DNA from 3 places in the Kocuria sp. CPCC 205297 genome. Region 1 is predicted to be linked to each of the others. Evidence: riboswitches for the same ligand, from Rfam matches in the RefSeq annotation. Region 1 holds a riboswitch; each other region holds the start of a gene.
The links. Region 1 has a riboswitch for thiamine pyrophosphate ahead of RF650_RS06530 (bifunctional hydroxymethylpyrimidine kinase/phosphomethylpyrimidine kinase). Riboswitches for the same ligand answer to the same signal wherever they lie in the genome.
Positions count from the first base shown of each region.

Region 2: it holds a riboswitch for thiamine pyrophosphate, as region 1 does, so the genes downstream of both, RF650_RS02560 (3-oxoacyl-ACP reductase) here and RF650_RS06530 (bifunctional hydroxymethylpyrimidine kinase/phosphomethylpyrimidine kinase) in region 1, are expected to answer to the same signal.
Region 3: it holds a riboswitch for thiamine pyrophosphate, as region 1 does, so the genes downstream of both, RF650_RS04835 (ECF transporter S component) here and RF650_RS06530 (bifunctional hydroxymethylpyrimidine kinase/phosphomethylpyrimidine kinase) in region 1, are expected to answer to the same signal.

Region 1 covers NZ_JAVKPY010000005.1:219,372-225,219, forward strand. Annotated here, with positions in the region: gene obgE (GTPase ObgE) at 1-910, opposite strand, end outside; gene rpmA (50S ribosomal protein L27) at 1,062-1,316, opposite strand; gene rplU (50S ribosomal protein L21) at 1,363-1,674, opposite strand; gene RF650_RS06530 (bifunctional hydroxymethylpyrimidine kinase/phosphomethylpyrimidine kinase) at 1,912-3,465, opposite strand; TPP riboswitch at 3,453-3,548, opposite strand; gene RF650_RS06535 (Rne/Rng family ribonuclease) at 3,627-5,848, opposite strand, start outside.
Region 2 covers NZ_JAVKPY010000002.1:208,345-214,192, forward strand. Annotated here, with positions in the region: gene RF650_RS02535 (hypothetical protein) at 1-70, opposite strand, end outside; gene RF650_RS02540 (exodeoxyribonuclease III) at 74-880, opposite strand; gene RF650_RS02545 (hypothetical protein) at 877-1,143, opposite strand; gene RF650_RS02550 (phosphatidylserine/phosphatidylglycerophosphate/cardiolipin synthase family protein) at 1,295-2,554, shown strand; gene RF650_RS02555 (LLM class flavin-dependent oxidoreductase) at 2,663-4,039, opposite strand; gene RF650_RS02560 (3-oxoacyl-ACP reductase) at 4,041-4,805, opposite strand; TPP riboswitch at 4,851-4,984, opposite strand; gene RF650_RS02565 (hypothetical protein) at 5,502-5,723, opposite strand.
Region 3 covers NZ_JAVKPY010000004.1:109,346-115,193, forward strand. Annotated here, with positions in the region: gene RF650_RS04800 (Na+/H+ antiporter subunit A) at 1-89, shown strand, start outside; gene RF650_RS04805 (Na(+)/H(+) antiporter subunit C) at 86-616, shown strand; gene RF650_RS04810 (Na+/H+ antiporter subunit D) at 606-2,243, shown strand; gene RF650_RS04815 (Na+/H+ antiporter subunit E) at 2,240-2,887, shown strand; gene RF650_RS04820 (monovalent cation/H+ antiporter complex subunit F) at 2,884-3,153, shown strand; gene mnhG (monovalent cation/H(+) antiporter subunit G) at 3,150-3,515, shown strand; gene RF650_RS04830 (DUF4235 domain-containing protein) at 3,643-3,915, shown strand; TPP riboswitch at 4,036-4,142, shown strand; gene RF650_RS04835 (ECF transporter S component) at 4,201-4,824, shown strand; gene RF650_RS04840 (ABC transporter ATP-binding protein) at 4,821-5,848, shown strand, end outside.

The DNA.
Region 1 (5,848 bases):
CCAGTTCCCGTGCCTCGGGCACGTCCACCTTGTTCAGGGCCACGAGTCGGGGGCGCTCGGTCAGCGGGATCGTGGTGGGGTCGTCGTCGCGGATGGCCTCGGCGTAGTGGGACAGTTCCTGTTCGAGGGCGTCCAGGTCGCTCAGCGGATCCCGTCCGGGTTCGAGCGTGGCGCAGTCGATCACGTGCACGAGTGCGGCGCAGCGCTCCACGTGCCGCAGGAACTCGAGTCCCAACCCCTTGCCCTCCGAAGCACCCGGGATCAACCCCGGCACGTCCGCCACGGTGAAGCGGGTGTCACCCGCCTGGACCACACCCAGGTTGGGCACCAGGGTGGTGAACGGGTAGTCCGCGATCTTGGGGCGCGCGGCACTCATGGCCGCGATCAGGCTCGACTTGCCCGCGGAGGGGAAGCCCACCAGGGCGATGTCCGCGATGGACTTCAGTTCGAGCTCGACCTGGTGTTCCTCACCGGGCACACCGAGTAGAGCGAAGCCCGGGGCCTTGCGCTTAGGCGAGGACAGTGCGGCATTGCCCAGTCCGCCCTGGCCGCCACCGGCCAGCACGAACTCACTGCCCTCACCGAGCAGGTCCGCGAGCACGTTGCCCTGCCGGTCCTTGACCACGGTGCCGTCCGGGACGGAGAGCACGAGGTCCTGGCCCTTGAAACCGTGGCGCATGTCCCCCTTGCCGGGCTCACCGTTGGGGGCCTTCTGGTGGGGTGCGTGGTGGAAACCCAACAGCGTGGTGGACTGACCGTCCACACGCAGGATCACCGAACCACCGTCGCCGCCGTTGCCGCCGTCCGGGCCGCCCAGGGGCTTGAACTTCTCGCGCTTGACGGACACGCAGCCGTGGCCGCCGTTACCGCCCGTGGCGTGCACGATCACTCGATCTACAAAACTAGCCACGCGGCTCCTCGGTGGTAGGGGTCACCTGCTGCGAGCGGGTCGACCGGGGTCTTCTGAAAAGACTAGAGGGTGAGCGCGTGAAGCGCCCACCCTCTAGTGGTCGCCGCCACGGAGTCGTGGCGGCGGGTGGACCCAGGGGTCCGAACGAGAATTACTCGGCGGTCTGAATGTTGACCACGCGGCGACCGCGGCGGGTGCCGAATTCGACGGCGCCAGCGGCCAGGGCGAACAAGGTGTCGTCCTTGCCGCGGCCCACGTTCACGCCCGGGTGGAAGTGCGTACCGCGCTGGCGGACGATGATCTCGCCGGCGTTAACGGACTGGCCGCCGAAGCGCTTCACACCCAAGTACTGGGCGTTGGAGTCACGGCCGTTGCGAGTGGAGCTCGCACCCTTCTTGTGTGCCATGGTGTGTGCCTACCTTCGTTGGAAACGTATGTGGGGAGCCGGATACTCAGGCGTCGATGCCGGTGACCTTGACGGTGGTCAGTTCGGCGCGGAAGCCCTGACGCTTCTTGTAACCGGTCTTGTTCTTGTACTTCATGATCGAGATCTTGGGACCGCGCAGGTCCTCGACGATCTCGGCGGTGACCTTGACGTTCGCCAGGGTCTTGGAGTCGGAGGTGACCTTGTCCCCATCGACCAGCAGCAGCGCAGGAAGCTCTACGGTGCTGCCTGCCTCGCCGGCGACGCGGTCAAGGGTCACGAGGTCTCCGATGGAAACCTTCTCCTGGCGGCCGCCTGCGCGGACAATCGCGTACACCACTTGGGAACTCACTTCTCTCGACATCTATGGACTACGTGTGTGGGTCGGGCGTACTCCTGGAGGACTGCGAATGTCGAGACATCACGCCGCGGTGATCCATGACCGACCGCATTCTCCGCGTGGCTATCGCATCGATTCAGGATGTCCGCCCGAGTGTGCCGCAACCTGGTGCGTGAACTGGATATGACACACACCGGCGCTCGGCACCGACACCCCAGCCTACCCGATCACCCGAAGTCATGCCAGTTGCGCCGCGGCGCGCCGCTCGCCCTCTGGCGACGTCGCCGGGGTCGTCTGCGCGAAGAAAGCCAGCTCGAGCGCGCACGCCCGGTGGAACGCGCGGCGCATGTGCTCCCTGGTGGCCGGGTCCGCGTGGGCGGCCTCCCGGTCCACGATCTCGCGCACCGACTCGGTCGCGGTCTGGAAGTCCGGATCGTCGTATGTGCTGAGCCAGTCGGCGAACGGGTGCTGCGGTCCCGCGACGCGGGCACGACGGGTGAGCTCCGCACCCACGTGGGCGTAGAGCCAGTAGCACGGCAGGATCGCGGCGGAGCCCACCGCGAAGCCGTCCTGACCCGTGCGCGCCAGCAGGAAGTCCGCGTAACTGCTCGTGACGTCACTCGGCGGCATGGGCTCCCGGTCCCCGAGCCGGGCGCGATGCAGCGCGGACTCGAACGAGACCACGGAGGCCGACGCCGCGGCGAAGTGTTCGCGCGAACGCTCGTCCGGGGCGGAGGCCGCGAGCAGGGCCAGCGCCCGGGAGTAGTACTGCAGATATTGCATGTCCTGGTCCAGGTACAGCTCGAACTCGCCCGGGTCCAGGGTGCCGTCCCCGAGGCCCCGGATGAACGCCAGGGCGGCAATGCGTTCACGCACCGGGGCGCTCTCCTCCCACAGTTCGTCGGTGAACCGGGGGCCCTCGGATTCCGCGGCGGCCGTCATCACGAACGCCGGATCCGTGACGAGGTGCTGGACGTGGTGCATGTGGTGCACGGGACCGTTGCCGTGACCCACGTGCAACTCGTCCGCGCCGCGCAGTGCACCACGCAACCATGTGCGGGCCGTGCGGATCGCCTCGGGCCAGTCCCCGGTCCGCGCCACGACCGTGGCCACCGCGGAGGACAGCGAGCACCCGGTGCCGTGGGTGTTACGCGTGTGCACCCTGCGACCCTCGAACAACGCGGCGGGTTCGTCCTGACCGGGGAGCAACAGGGCGTCCGGGGTCGTGTCCCCGGCCAAGTGGCCACCTTTCACGAGGACCCGGGTATGGAACGCCGCCGCGACCGCGCGTCCCTGCTCGAGCGCCTCGTCCCAGGTCGCGGCCACGGGGCGCTCGGCCAGCACCGCGAGTTCCGGGAGGTTGGGGGTGATCAAATTCGCGTGGGGCAGCAGCTCCCGCAGGGCCCGTTCGGCGTCCGGACGCAGCAATCGCCCGCCGGCCGTGGCGACCATGACGGGGTCGATCACGACCACGGGTGCGCGCCCCACCATGAGCCAGTCCCGGACCGTGTCGATGACCTCCACGGAGCCGAGCATCCCCACCTTGATCGCGTCCAGGGTGACGTCCCCGGCGACCGCGTCCAGCTGGTCCCGCAGGACCTGGACGGGTGGGGTGTGTACGCTCACGACGCCCCGGGTGTTCTGGGCGACCACTGCGGTGATCACACTCAGCCCGTACCCGCCCAGTGCGGCGATGGATTTCAGGTCCGCGGCGTGACCCGCCCCGCCCGTGGGATCGGTTCCGGCAATAGAGAGGACGCGGGGTATGGCGGTAGAAGGCGTGGTGTCCACGACAATCCCTTCGCTAGTACGAGCTAGATCAGGTTCGACGGGTGTGTTCTCAGCCGCAGTGCGCAGCACCCCGTGTGTGTCCCCGATCATGCCACAGGGGCACCCGGAATCCCGGGTGCCCCTGCGGTGCTCGCGTGGCGACGGATCCAGCCGCCGGTCACTCAGTCCTGCTTGCCGGTCATCGTGATGTCCTGAGCCTTGATGCCCACACCCACGATGGTGGGCTGGTCACCGGACGCCGCGGGGGTCGCGGCCCCGGCCTCCGCGGTGAAACGGCTGACCTGCCGTTCCTGCGTGTACTCGTGGGTCTCCACCCTCGCGGTTCCGGGCGCGGCCGCCGGCGCCACGGCACGCCGCGACCCACGACGCCGTCGGGCCGGAGCCGCCGGCGCCTCCGCCGGCCGGTTCCCGCCGGCGGACGACGCCGCCCCGGAACTCTGCTGCTGCGCGGCACTCGTCTGCCCTGCACTGGATTGCGCAGTCCCGGAGTTCGACGGCGCGTGTCCGGCGGCCGACCGCTTCGACACGGCCTCTCGCGGCTGGGGCGCGGCGTCCGCATCCTGAACGGCACCCTCGGTCGAGGTTTCGTCCTCGCCCGCATCCGTGAACGCGGCGCTCAGCGAATCCAGGGACAGGGCCTCCTGGGTGCCCTCGCTCCCCCGCTGCTCAGACTGCCCGTGGGGCAGTTCGATGACCTCGCCGTGGATCGTGAGGCTCGCGGACGAGTCCCCACCGGAACGGTCCTCGGACCGGGAATCCCCGCGCGAGTCGTTCCCGGAACCGTCCCGGTCGGAACCGTCGTTCTGCACGGCGTTGTCCTCGCCCTGCTGACCGCGACCGCGGCTGCGCTTGCCGCGACGCTTGCGGCGACGGCGCCCGCCCTCGGACTCCCCGTGGGAGTTCTCGGACGCGTGCTCCCCGCCCTGCTGACCGCGGGAGGTCTGCTGCTCCTGGGAACCGGTGTCCTCGGCCTGCCCGCCCCCGGACTGCGGTGCGGTGCCCTGGGAAGCATTCCGTGCGGCGTCGCCGGACTCGTCGTGGGAGGAGGCCGCGGCGATGTTCGCTAACGCCGTGCGGGTGGCCTCCACGCGCGCCTGGTCCGGCTCGTCCGAACCGTGGTGCTGGTTGCCGTTCCTGGGCTTGTCCTGCGCACCGTTGTGCTGCTTGTTGCGCGAACGCTTACGCTCGTGTCGAGTGCCGCGCTGGTCGGAGGGAGCCGCGCCGGAGCGGCCCTTCAAGGGGTGGTCGTGGACCACGACGCCGCGGCCCGCGCATTCCTCGCACGGCTCGGAGAAGACCTCGAGCAACCCCGTACCCATGCGCTTGCGCGTCATCTGCACGAGACCCAGGGAGGTCACCTCGGCCACCTGGTGCTTCGTGCGGTCCCGGCCCAGGCACTCCACGAGCCGGCGCAGTACGAGATCGCGGTTGGACTCCAGAACCATGTCGATGAAGTCCACCACGATGATCCCGCCGATATCACGCAACCGCAGTTGCCGCACGATCTCCTCGGCGGCCTCGAGGTTGTTCTTGGTCACGGTCTCCTCGAGGTTGCCCCCGGAGCCCGTGAACTTGCCGGTGTTGACGTCCACCACGGTCATGGCCTCGGTGCGGTCGATCACGAGCGATCCGCCGGAGGGCAGGAAAACCTTGCGCTCGAGGGCCTTCTGGATCTGCTCCTCCACGCGCATGTGCTCGAAGAGGTCGTCATCGCCGGTCCAGCGCTCGAGGCGGTCCAGCAGGTCGGGCGCCACGTAGGTCACGTAAGCCTCGATGTTGTCCCACGCCTGCTCGCCCTGGACCACCATGGCGGAGAAATCCTCGTTGAAGACGTCCCGCACGGTCTTGATGGTCAGGTCCGGTTCCGCGTACAGCATCTCCGGGGCCAGCGTCTTGGTGGACTTGGCCTTGTCCTGGATCTGCTCCCACTGCGAGCGCAGCCGGTTGATGTCGTTGGTCAGCTCGGTCTCGGAGGCGCCCTCCGCCGCAGTGCGCACGATCACGCCCGCACCCTCCGGCAACCGGTCCTTGAGGATCTTCTTCAGCCGCTGGCGCTCCACGTCCGGGAGCTTGCGGGAGATCCCCGTCATGGAACCGCCCGGGACGTAGACGAGGTAGCGACCGGGCAGGGACACCTGGCTCGTGAGCCGAGCACCTTTGTGCCCCACGGGGTCCTTGGTGACCTGCACGAGCACGGTGTCCCCGGACTTCAGGGCATTCTCGATCTTGCGGGGCTTGCTGCCCAGCTCGGCGGCGTCCCAGTCCACCTCACCGGCGTAGAGCACGGCGTTGCGGCCGCGGCCGATGTCCACGAAGGCGGCCTCCATGGACGGCAGCACGTTCTGCACCTTGCCCACGTACACGTTGCCGATCAGCGAGTCCT
Region 2 (5,848 bases), on a different contig from region 1:
TCCGCAGCGCGAAGCGCATGGGCGGGCCCGTGATGCTGCGGTAGGCGCTGCCCACGTTGATCAGGGGCATGGCTCAGTCGATCTCGATGACGACCGGGGCGTGGTCGGACGCGCCCTTGCCCTTGCGCTCCTCGCGATCGATCCACGCGTTCTGCACACGGGCCGCGAGCGCGGGGGAGCACAGCTGGAAGTCGATGCGCATGCCTTCCTTCTTGGGGAAGCGCAGCTGCGTGTAGTCCCAGTACGTGTACACGCCCGGTCCGGGGTGGCGCTCGCGGACCACGTCCTGGAACCCGGCGTCCTCGATGAACGCGTTGAAGGCTGCGCGCTCGGGTTCGCTCACATGGGTGTACCCGCCGTCGCGGAAGAGCTGGATGTCCCACACGTCCTCGTCACGCGGGGCCACGTTCCAGTCACCCACAAGTGCGATCTGGGCCTGCGGGTCCTCCTGCAGCCACTGTTCGGCGTGGCCCTCCAGGACACGCAGCCACTCGAGCTTGTACGGCATGTGGGGGTCCTCCAGGCCGCGACCGTTGGGCACGTAGAGGGACCAGATCCGCACGCCGTCGCACGTGGCGGCGATCGCGCGCGCCTCCTGGGCGGGTTCCTGGCCGGGTTTGCCGAACGTGGGCTGACCGGGGAACGTGCGCTCCACGTCCTTGAGCCCCACGCGGGACGCGATGGCGACGCCGTTCCACTGATTCACGCCGAAATGCGCCACTTCGTAGCCCGCGAACTCGAACAGCTCCCATGGGAAGTTCTCGTCCTTGGCCTTGGTCTCCTGGATGGCCAGGACATCCACGTCCGAGCGGTCGAGCCACGCCTCGATGCGGTCGGCGCGGGCGCGGATGGAGTTCACGTTCCACGTGGCGATTCTCATGGGGTCCACCGTAGCGAGCCGCGGCCCACGCTGGGAAACCGCGGGCGGGCACGGCCCGGGTTCTCGTACGAGGGACCGAGCGGATCGGTTCCGACGGTGTTGTCGCAGGCCTGCGGGGCAGCGGACTCCATGGCTTCGCCAGCCTGGTCCTGCGCCTCGTTCGCGTCCTGGCTGGCCTCGCTCGCGGTGACGTCCGGGGCCACGGACGCGGCGGCGCCCGGGTTCTGTGTGGCGGCGTCGCCCACGAGGCCGTCCTTCCACAAGGGCTTATGGGACGGGGCGGATTGCCATTCGGCGGATTCCCGCCGCGTAACACCTCAGTGCCCCTGGTCGCGGGACGGGCGGTGTGAATTCCCAGGGCCGGTCCGGTCATGATCCGGGACGCGCCATGTGCCCCCGCAGTAGTGTGAGGTCATGGACGCAAGGCGGGCGCTAGCCGAGATCAGAGAACGCCGTATCCTCCTGAAAGCGGCCGGTGCGGGTGCTGGTGCCCTGCTGGGGGCGCAGGCCGTGGTGATCGCCTCGCTCGCCGGGCTCGACTGGTGGAAGCATCACGGGCGTCAGCAGCGTGACGCCCCGCACCCCGGGACGTTCAACGCGCACGTGCAGGACTCGGACATCACCATCTACACGTCGGGTGAGGCGGTGTACCAGGACATGCTCGATGCCATCGACAACGCCCAGCACTCCATCCACATGGAGACGTTCATCTGGAAGAACGACGAGACGGGTCAGCGCTTCCTGGACGCGTTCAACCGGGCCGCGGATCGGGGCGTGGAGGTGTTCATCATCTACGACGGGTTCGCGAACCTCGTGATCCCGTCCTCCTTCTACGACTTCTCGGACCGGGTTCATGTGTACCGGATGCCGGTGGTGCGCCGCCCGTTCTGGAAGGGGCCCCTGCGGTTCTCGGGCTTCAACCATTCCAAGATCCTGGTGGTGGACGACAACATCGGTTTCGTGGGGGGCTACAACTTCGGTTCTCTCTATTCCCGGCAATGGCGGGACACGCATATCCGGGAGATCGGGCCTGCGGTATGGGGGTTACGCAGCTCCATCGCGAGCGTGTGGAACGAGGACCGGGACCCGGAACACGCCATCGACTGGGTGGCGCCCAAGAATTGGGACCTGGAGGTGCGGGTCTCCGCGAACCTGCCCATCCAGCTCGTGTACCCCATCCGCGAGATGTACATGAACGCGATCAACAGGGCGCAGCACCACATCTGGGTGAACACGCCCTACTTCATCCCCGACCAGCAGATCCTGGACTGCCTCCTGGACGCGGCCGCTCGCGGGGTGGATGTGCGGATCATGGTCCCCAAGGACTCGAACCACATCCTGGCGGACTGGGTGTCCCGCGGGTTCTACGGCCAGTTGTTGGAGGGTGGGGTCACCATCTTGCTGTACGCCGCCTGCATGATCCACGCCAAGACCGCCACGATCGACGGCGAGTGGTCCACCGTGGGCACCGCCAACATCGACCGGCTCTCCCTCTCGTTCAACTACGAGACCAACGTGGAGATCGTGGACCCGGATTTCGCGGCCGAGATGGAGAAGGTCTTCCTCGCCGACTACGAGCACTGTGAGGAGCTGTCCTCGCCCCAATGGCGCGATCGCCACCCCATGGCCCGGGTCGCCGAGACGATCCTGGTACCGCTGCGCCCGTTCCTCTGACCGGACCCTCCCGATCGACGACGACACCGCTGGCGCCGCCGCCGACGCCGCCCCGCCCGCCGTGCGGGGCGGCGTCGTCGTCCTGTGGCGGGGTTGCGCAGCGGGGCCTCAACCCCGCGTGAGGTGACCCCTCAGCGTGGTGGCGGTGTACGCGGTGCGGAACAGGCCGCGGCGCTGGAGTTCGGGGACCACGAGGTCCACGAAGTCGTCCAGGGAGTCCGGCTGGACGGGCGGCATGAGGTTGAAGCCGTCCGCGCCGGCGTTGTCGAACCATTCCTGCATGCGATCCGCGATGGACTCCGGGGTGCCCACCATCGTGCAGTGACCCCCGCCGGCGGCGAGGCGGCCGAGCAACTGGCGGACCGTGGGACGCTCGGCCTCGATGATCCGCAGGATGGTGCCGTAGCGGCCCTGCGGACCGGTGAACTCCTCCAGGGGCGGCAGCGTGGGCACGGGCGCATCTAGGTCCCACTGCGCGCAGTCCTGCTCCACGAACGTGGAGAGCTGTGCGAGCGACTGCTCCACAGGGAGCAAACGGTCCACGCTGGCCTGCTTCTCGAGGGCCTCTTCGTGCGTGCGGCCCACGTACGTGACCAGACCGGGCATCACGATCACGGAACCGGGATCACGCCCGGCGCGGGCCACTTCGGCCTTCACCGCCGCGTAGTACTCCTGCGCGGCGGGCAGATCGTAGGCCACGGCGTAGATCCCCTCTGCAAAGTCGGCAGCGAGTGCCTTGCCGGGCCCGGAGGCACCCGCTTGGAAGAGGACCGGCTCCCCCTGGGGGGAGGGCGGAACCGTGAGGGGTCCATCCACCAGGAAGTGGCGGCCCTCGTGGTGCAGGCGGTGCAGCTTGGAGGGCTCAGCCCACCGGCCCTCCGGGTCTGCGGTGACGGCGTCCTCGTCCCAGCTGGCCCACAGGGCGCGGGCCACCTCCACGAACTCGCGGGCGCGCTCGTAGCGCTCATCCTTGGTCGGCATGGCCCGGTAGCCGTGGTTGCGGGCCTCGGAGTCCCACATGGAGGTCACCACGTTCCACCCCGCTCGCCCGCCCGAGATGTGGTCCAAGGACGCGAGCATCCTGGCCGCGTGGAACGGGGTGAAGAACGTGGTGGACACCGTGCACACCAGGCCGACGCGCTCGGTGGCCCGCGCCATCGCGGACAGCGCTGTCAGGGGTTCCAGGCTCCAGCGGGGTCCGCCGGAGACGTCACCCACGCTGTGCCCGTCCGCGAAGAACACCGCGTCGAACAGACCGCGTTCGGCAGTCCGCGCGAGCTCCTCGTAGTAGGCGATGTCCGTGAGGCGGTGCACCGGGGAGCCCGGCGCGCGCCACGCGGCCTGGTGGTGGCCGGCGCCGTAGAGGAAGGCGTTGAGGTGCAGCGTCCGGGCGGGTGTCCCGGGCGGCTGGTTCACCTGGGTGGGACGGGTGGACGCCGCAGGGGCGGCGGACGGGGTCCGCGCGGTGTCGTGCGGGGCGGCCATGTCAGTCCATCACCAGTCCACCGTCGACCACGAGGTTCTGCCCGGTGACGCCGCGGGACCAGTCGGAGGCGAAGAAGAGGGCGGTGTCCGCGAACTCCTCCGGGCTGGTGACCCGACCCAAGGGCGTACCGGCGGCAATGGCGTCGAAGACTTCGGCCGGGGTAGCGGCACTCGCGTCCGTGGTGCGTAGCAGGCCGCCGGAGATCATGTTGACGGTGATGCCCTGCGGGCCGAGATCTTTGGCGGCGGTGCGGGTGAGGGCGAGCAGGGCGGCCTTCGCGGCGGTGTAGTCGTGGTAGGGGACCACGGGGTTCTGGAAGAGGTTGGTGCCGATGTTGATGATGCGCCCCTCACCGGCCTCCATCATACCCGGGGTGACCGCCTGCATCACGTTGAGAGCGCCCACCACGGCGCCCTGGAACTGCTGCGTAAGGTTCTCGGCGGTCAGGTCCTCGAGGGTGGGTCGGGCGTCCCCGTTGAAGCTGAAGTCCACCAGGGCGTTGTTCACGGCCACGGTGATGGGCGCGCCGAAGTGCTCCCGGGCCCGGGCGACCATGTCCCGAACCTGGTGGGCGTCGGTCACATCCGCCTGGACCGCGAGTGCCCTGTCCTCCCCGAGTTCGCTGACCAGCGCGCGGGCCCGCTCCTCGCTGGAGTGGTAGTTCACGACGACGCGCGCGCCCTCCCGCGCGAACGCCCGGCTGAGGTGCTCCCCGAGCCCGCGGGCTCCGCCGGTGACCAGGACGATGGTGTTCTCGATCCGCATGCTCACTCCTGTGGCTCACGGCGAAGAAAGCGGTGCGCCACCTGCGCGGTGCGACCGTGACATCCCTTCGCCAGTACTAACTGGACAGGTTCGACGGGTGTCATCTCAGCCGCTGCGGTCCCCCACTCCGTGCCAGGTGGGCGAGAAGGGGGAGGGTGGCGGCACCCCGTGTCACTGGTGGTCAGTGTAGTCAAGGAGGTTTGGCGAGGATCAAGTGAGCGGATTGACCGAGAAGGATGGGGTCGCAGGGAACCCTGATAGGAAAGTGGCGAGACCAAATAACCGGCAGCGCGCTCGGCGGAGGGGCACGGCAGCCAGAACGGAGACGGGTGAATGTCACACCCAACAGCCGCTTCGCGGGCAAGGAACGTCGGATGGGTGCTGTGGCTCGCAGCGGTACTCGCCTGGATCGGAGGGCTTGTGGCGGAGCGACTCGTGTACTCCGGATCCCTGTCCTGCGAACTGGGCGACGGAAGCTCGATCTACGGTGAGCCGGGGTGGAGCTGGGTGCCACTGGGCCACACATGCACCTGGGAGAACGTGGGCGGCGTGACAGTCGTGGACGAGCCGTCCATGATGACTCTCGTACCGCTGCTGGTCCTGTTCCTGTGGGGAATCAGCCTGATGTTGACTCGTGTTTCCAAGCCACAGCCGCACCGCAGTCCGGGATAACCGGTCCCGCCGGTGGCAGCTCGGTCAAGACAGGCCGTTGCTCGCGGGGCGGCGCGCCGCTCGACGGCGCTGTGCCGCGACTTCTGCACGCCGTTCTTGCACCGCCTTGGTGAGAAAGATGACGGCGAAAAGCAGTTCCAGGGTCATGAGCAGCCATGATTCCCGCGCTCCAATGAAGGTGATCACGAAGAGGGCCACCATCGCGGACCCCAGGATCAGCAAGCCCACCGAATTCCGTTTCAGCATGCCCCCACCGTAGGCAGGTCACTGCCAGATCGTCTCGTGTCCCGGGTCGCAGCGACAGAGAAGCCGAGTGGGTTGCTGCGGGACCACCTTCTTGAAAGCCGCCCCGCGTGCGCCGCGCAAAAGCG
Region 3 (5,848 bases), on a different contig from region 1:
CCGAGGTCACCGCGCACAGGGCGGACGACCCTGACGCTCCCGAGGGCTCCTTGGTCTCCGGGGACGAGCCCCAGGAGGCACAGCGATGACCGTGAATCTCACACTCCTGGTAATCATGGGCGTGCTGTTCTCCGTGGGGGTCTACCTCCTGCTGGAACGCTCGCTCACCCGCGTACTGCTGGGCATCATGCTGCTCACCAACGGGGCCAACCTGCTGATCCTGCACACGAGCGGCACGCCCGGCATCGCGCCGTTGTACGACGCCGCCCGCGGCCCCTCGGAGTACTCGGACCCGCTGCCGCAGGCGCTCGTGCTCACCTCGATCGTGATCTCGCTCGCCACGACCGCCTTCATCCTCAGCATGATCTGGCGTTCGTGGATCCTGGCCCGCCGGGACGAGATCCAGGACGACCTCCAGGACCGCCGCGTGGCGCAGCAGTCCTCGTACGACGCCGAGGACGACGACGCCCTGCCGCAGGACACCTCCGAGTTCAACCACGCGGACGCCCGGTTCGCACCGTCGCGTCACAACGAGGAAGAGGCCGCCGAATCGCCTGGTCACTACAGGGCCGAGAAGTTCTCCGAGGCGCGAGGGAGGAGCCCGCATGACCACTGATCTGGCACAGTTCGCGCCGCTCGCGGTCCTGATCCCGTTCCTCGGCGCCGCCCTGAACTTCATCATCGTCCACCGCAACCGGCTGCAGCGCGGGGTGACCGTGGGCGCCATGGTGCTCACGCTGATCCTGAACGCGTTCATGCTCGCGAACGTATGGAACCAGGGTCCGCAGGTCGTGCACCTGGGGGACTGGGCCGCCCCGTACGGCATCGTGATGGTCGTGGACCAGTTGTCCGCGCTCATGCTCGTGGTCTCCGTGGTGGTGTCCCTCGCGGTGTTGATCTATGCGGTCAGCGAGGGTGTGGCCAGCGGGGACGACGAGGGCCCCATCTCCATCTTCTACCCCACGTTCCTGTTGCTGGTCGCGGGTGTGTCCCACGCGTTCCTCGCGGGTGACCTCTTCAACCTCTACGTGGGCTTCGAGATCCTGTTGACCGCCTCCTACGTCCTGCTCACCATGGGTGGCACGGCGCAGCGGATCCGCGCGGGCGTGACCTACGTGGTCGTCTCGGTGATCTCCTCGATCCTGTTCCTGATCTCCCTGGGGATGATCTACGGCGCCACCGCCACCGTGAACATGGCGGACCTGTCCGTGAAGCTCGCGGACCTGCCGCAGGGCACCCAGATGCAGTTGCACCTGATGCTGCTGATCGCGTTCGGTGTCAAGGCCGCGATCTTCCCGCTGTCCTTCTGGCTGCCCGACTCCTACCCGACCGCGTCCGCACCGGTGACCGCGGTGTTCGCGGGCCTGTTGACCAAGGTGGGCGTCTACTCGATCATCCGCACCGAGACCCTGTTGTTCCCCGGGACGCAGATCAAAGACCTGCTGATGTGGGTCGCGTTGCTGACCATGATCGTGGGCATCCTGGGCGCGCTCGCCCAGATCGACATCAAACGTATGCTCTCGTTCACGCTGATCAGTCACATCGGCTACATGATCTTTGGCATCGCACTGGGCACGCAGGCCGCCCTGGCCGCGGTGGTCTACTACATCGCGCATCACATCGTGATCCAGACCAGCCTGTTCCTGGTCGCCGGGCTGATCGAGCGCCGCGGTGGCTCCACCAACGTGGACCGCCTCGCCGGGATGCTCAAGATCTCTCCGCTGCTGGGGGTGCTGTACATGATCCCGGCCCTGAACCTGGGCGGCATCCCGCCGTTCTCGGGCTTCCTGGGCAAGGTGGCCCTCCTGGAGGCCGGTGTCGAGGCCGGGACGTGGCTGAGCTACCTACTCGTGGGCGTGTCCGTGTTCGTCTCGCTGCTCACGCTCATGGCCCTGATCCGCGTGTGGAACCGCGTGTTCCTGCGCAACGTGGACGACGCCGAGTACCCGGACCCCGTGCTGCGCGCCACCACCGCGGAGGGCCGCCGCCCCCGCACGTCCCGCGCGGTGGCGGGCAAGTCCGGCAGCCGCTTCTCCGGCCGGTCCCCCGTGGTGCTGCTGCCCGGGACCATGGTGGGCGCGACCACCGCGCTCGTGGCGGTGGGTGTGGCACTCACAGTCTTCGCCGGGCCGCTGTTCGATCTCGCGGACAACGCGTCCGAGAACCTGAACAATCCGGATCGATACGTCAATGCCGTGCTGGCCCCCGTGGGTCCCGGTGGTGTGAGCGAGGAGGGCCGATGAGTACGTCCCCGATGCAGCGACGCTCCCGGAACTCCTTGCGGGCCGAGCTGCCCCTGATCCTGTGGCTCGTGGTCGTGTGGGGTGCCCTGTGGGGTGACTGGAGCGTGGGCAACCTGGTCTTCGGGTTGATCCTCGCGGTGTTCGTGACCCGCACGCTCACGCTGCCCCCGGTGCGGTTGTCCGGGCGGTTCAACGTCCTGCATTTCGCGCTGTTCGTGGTCACATTCATCTGGCAGGTGGCCCGGGCCAGCATCCACGTGTTCGGTGTCGCGCTCATGCAGGGCCCCAAGGTGCACAACGCAGTGCTGCGGGTGAAGCTGCGGCAGAACAATGACCTGCTCATGACGGCCGTGGGTCACACCATGGCGCTGATCCCGGGCTCGCTCGTGGTGGAGGTGGATCGCGGCAACGGGATCCTGTACTTCCACGTGCTGGACGTCTCCACGCCGGAGGAAGCGGAGTCGTTCCGGGAGTCCGCGCTTAATATCGAGGCGGCGTGGATCAAGATCATGGGCTCCAAGAAGGACCTCGCGAGACTGGAGGCCTCGGGTGGCGCGGGTGGCGCGGACGCCTCCGGCGCCGTCGCGTCGCCGACCACCAAGATGAACAAGGCCCTGGACGGCCGTGGGGAGGAGCGGCCATGACCATGTTAGACGTCGCCGTGTGGGTGTGCGGTGCGATTCTCACCGTGGCGGCCGCGGGCACGATCTACCGGCTGGCCAAGGGCCCGTCCCTGTTGGACCGGGTGATCGCCACGGACGTGTTGCTCGCGATCGTGGGTGCGGGTCTCGCCATCGAGATGGTGTACAACCACCACTCCAGCAACATCATCCTGCTCGTGATCATCTCCCTGGTGGGCTTCCTGGGGTCTGTGACGGTCGCGCGCAATGTGGGGTTGGAGCGCTCATGAACTGGCACACCGTCCTGGACGTCATCGCGCTGCTGTGCCTCGTGGGGGGGTCCCTCATGTCCCTGGCCGCGGCGGTGGGTCTGGTGCGCTTCCCCGATCTGCTCTCGCGCATGCACGCCGGCACCAAACCCCAGGTCCTGGGGTTGCTCCTGCTGCTCACGGCCGTGGCGATCGAGAGCGGCAATCCCGGCATGATCCCGCTGATGATCCTCGCGTGGCTGTTCCAGCTGCTCACGGTGCCCGTGTCCGCGCACATGGTGGGCCGCGCCGCCTACCGCTCCAAGCACCTGAACCAGAAGAACCTCGTGGAGGACGAGCTGCGCGAGGTCGTCGCTCGCGTCGGCGAGGAAGAATCTCGCTGAGGACGTAATTCTCGGTGGGACCGGGTTCCTTCCGCCCCGTCGCGCCCGGCGCTTCGTATGCTGGGCAACGAGCACGACGTCGTCGGCCGCCCGGTGCCGTCGGCACCCACAAGACAAGGAGAACCTCATGAACAAGGTAATGGACATTTTCGGCACGGTGGCGTCCCTGGGTGGCGTGGCCCTGGCCAACAAGGGCCTGTCCGCGGTGTGGAAGCAGGTCACGGGCAACGAGCCCCCAGCCAAGAACCCGGACCCGGACGAGGCCTGGACCGACATCATCATCTGGGCCGTGATCACCGGTGTGGTGGGCACCGTCATCAAGGTGGGGATCTCCCGCCAGGTGGCCAAGTTCGAGTCCAAGGACTCCGATCCCTCCCGCAGCTCCCAGAGCGAGATCTGAGCCGGCGGGTCCCGCGCCCCCCTGTACGGGTGGGCCGGGGCCGCGTAGGACGTACGCACGACGGCGGGTGGCTGGGCACGCGAGATGCCCGGCCACCCGCCGTCGTGGGCTAGACTGGCGTCTCAACGACAGGGGAGCGCCACCGCGGCGCTGAGAGTGCGCGTGAGCGCAGACCCTCGAACCTGATCCGGCTCGTACCGGCGCTAGGGAGTCGAGTATCTCAAGGACCCGCTCGCAACGGCGGGTGGTGTTCTTCCCCTCCTGGGATCTTCAGGAGGATTCAGCATGACGCAGGTCGGTAACACCCCCACCCGTACACCTCGCGCAAGCGGCAACCGCAGCTCGTCGTGGCGGGTCGTGGACATCGTGGTCACCGCCGTATTGGCCGCGGTGTGCGCCGTGATCTTCTGGATGTGGTCCAACCTCCTGTACCCGGCGGTCTCGGCGGGCACGGTGGCCTACCCGCCGTCCGCGGGGCTCATCGCGGGGGGCTGGCTCGTGGCGGGTACCCTGGGCGCCCTGATCATCCGCAAACCGGGCGCGGCCCTGTTCTGCGAGTTGCTCGCGGCCGTGATCGAGGGCTTCCTGGGAACGCATTTCGGGTGGCTCGTGGTGCTCTCCGGTCTGGTGCAGGGCCTCGGTGTGGAGGTCGTGTTCCTCCTGACCCGTTACCGCCGGTTCGGTCCCGTGACCGCGGCGATCGGTGGGGCTGTATCCGGGCTGTTCCTGGGCGTGAGCGAGAACATCATGTACAACTTCGAGTGGGCCCTGGATCAGCAGGTCGTCTACGCGGCGCTGACCACGCTCTCCGGGGCCGTGATCGCAGGGTTGCTCATGTGGGCCGTGATGAAGGCCCTGCAGGCCACGGGTGTCCTCGGAGCACTGGCCTCCGGCGCCGTGCGCCGATGACCGCGGAACCGACCGTGCAGCTCACGGGCGCGCGGGTGGTCCTGGAGGGGTTCGGATGGCATCACCCCGGCCGCGAGACGCCCAGTCTGGTGGACCTGGACCTGATCATCGAGCCCGGCGAACGCGTCCTGCTCCTGGGCCCGTCCGGGGCGGGCAAGTCTACGCTCCTGCAGGCACTGGCCGGTGTGGACCAGGACCCTGACGGCCGTTCCGCATCGGGCGGGTTGAGCGTCGGGGGTGTCGACCCGCGCGACGCCCGCGGCACGGTGGGCTTCATGCACCAGGACCCCGAGACGCAGGTGGTCCTCTCGCGCGTGGGGGACGACGTCGCGTTCGGCCTCGAGAACCTCGCCGTCCCCCGCGAGCGGATCTGGCCGCGCGTGCGGGAAGCGCTCGCGCGCACGGGTCTGGAGCTCCCGCTCGACCACCCCACCACGGCACTGTCCGGGGGGCAGAAACAACGTCTCGCGCTCGCCGGGACCCTGGCCATGTGCCCGCGGCTGCTGTTGCTGGACGAACCCACGGCGAGCGTGGACCACGAGGGGGCGCAGCAGCTGTGCCGCGCCGTGGCCGATGCGGTGCGCGAGGACGGGACCACCCTTGTGGTCGTGGAGCACAGGGTGGCCCTGTGGGAACCGGTTGTGGACCGTGTGATCGTGCTGGGCGACGACGGTCGGGTGGCCTTCGACGGCCCCGCGCAGCAGACCCTGCAGGACGCCCGGGACCTGCTGCAGCACCAGGGTACGTGGGTCCCCGGCTGGGTGCCGCGCACTCGCACTCCCGTGCATGCCTCGAATGGTATGGATCCCGCGGTACGGCAGACGGCTGCCTCCGCGGCGCCACACGGCATCACGCCGCCCGCTGTGCCTACGGAGAATGCGCCGGCCGCGTCGCCCATGAGGGCTTCGGATGTCGCGGAGTCTGCGCAGGATACGGGTGGTTTCACCACCGTGCCCGCCGCCGCCGCACCGGGCACCACCTTGTTGAGCGCCCGCGATCTCGCCGTGTCCCGGAGCCAACCGGG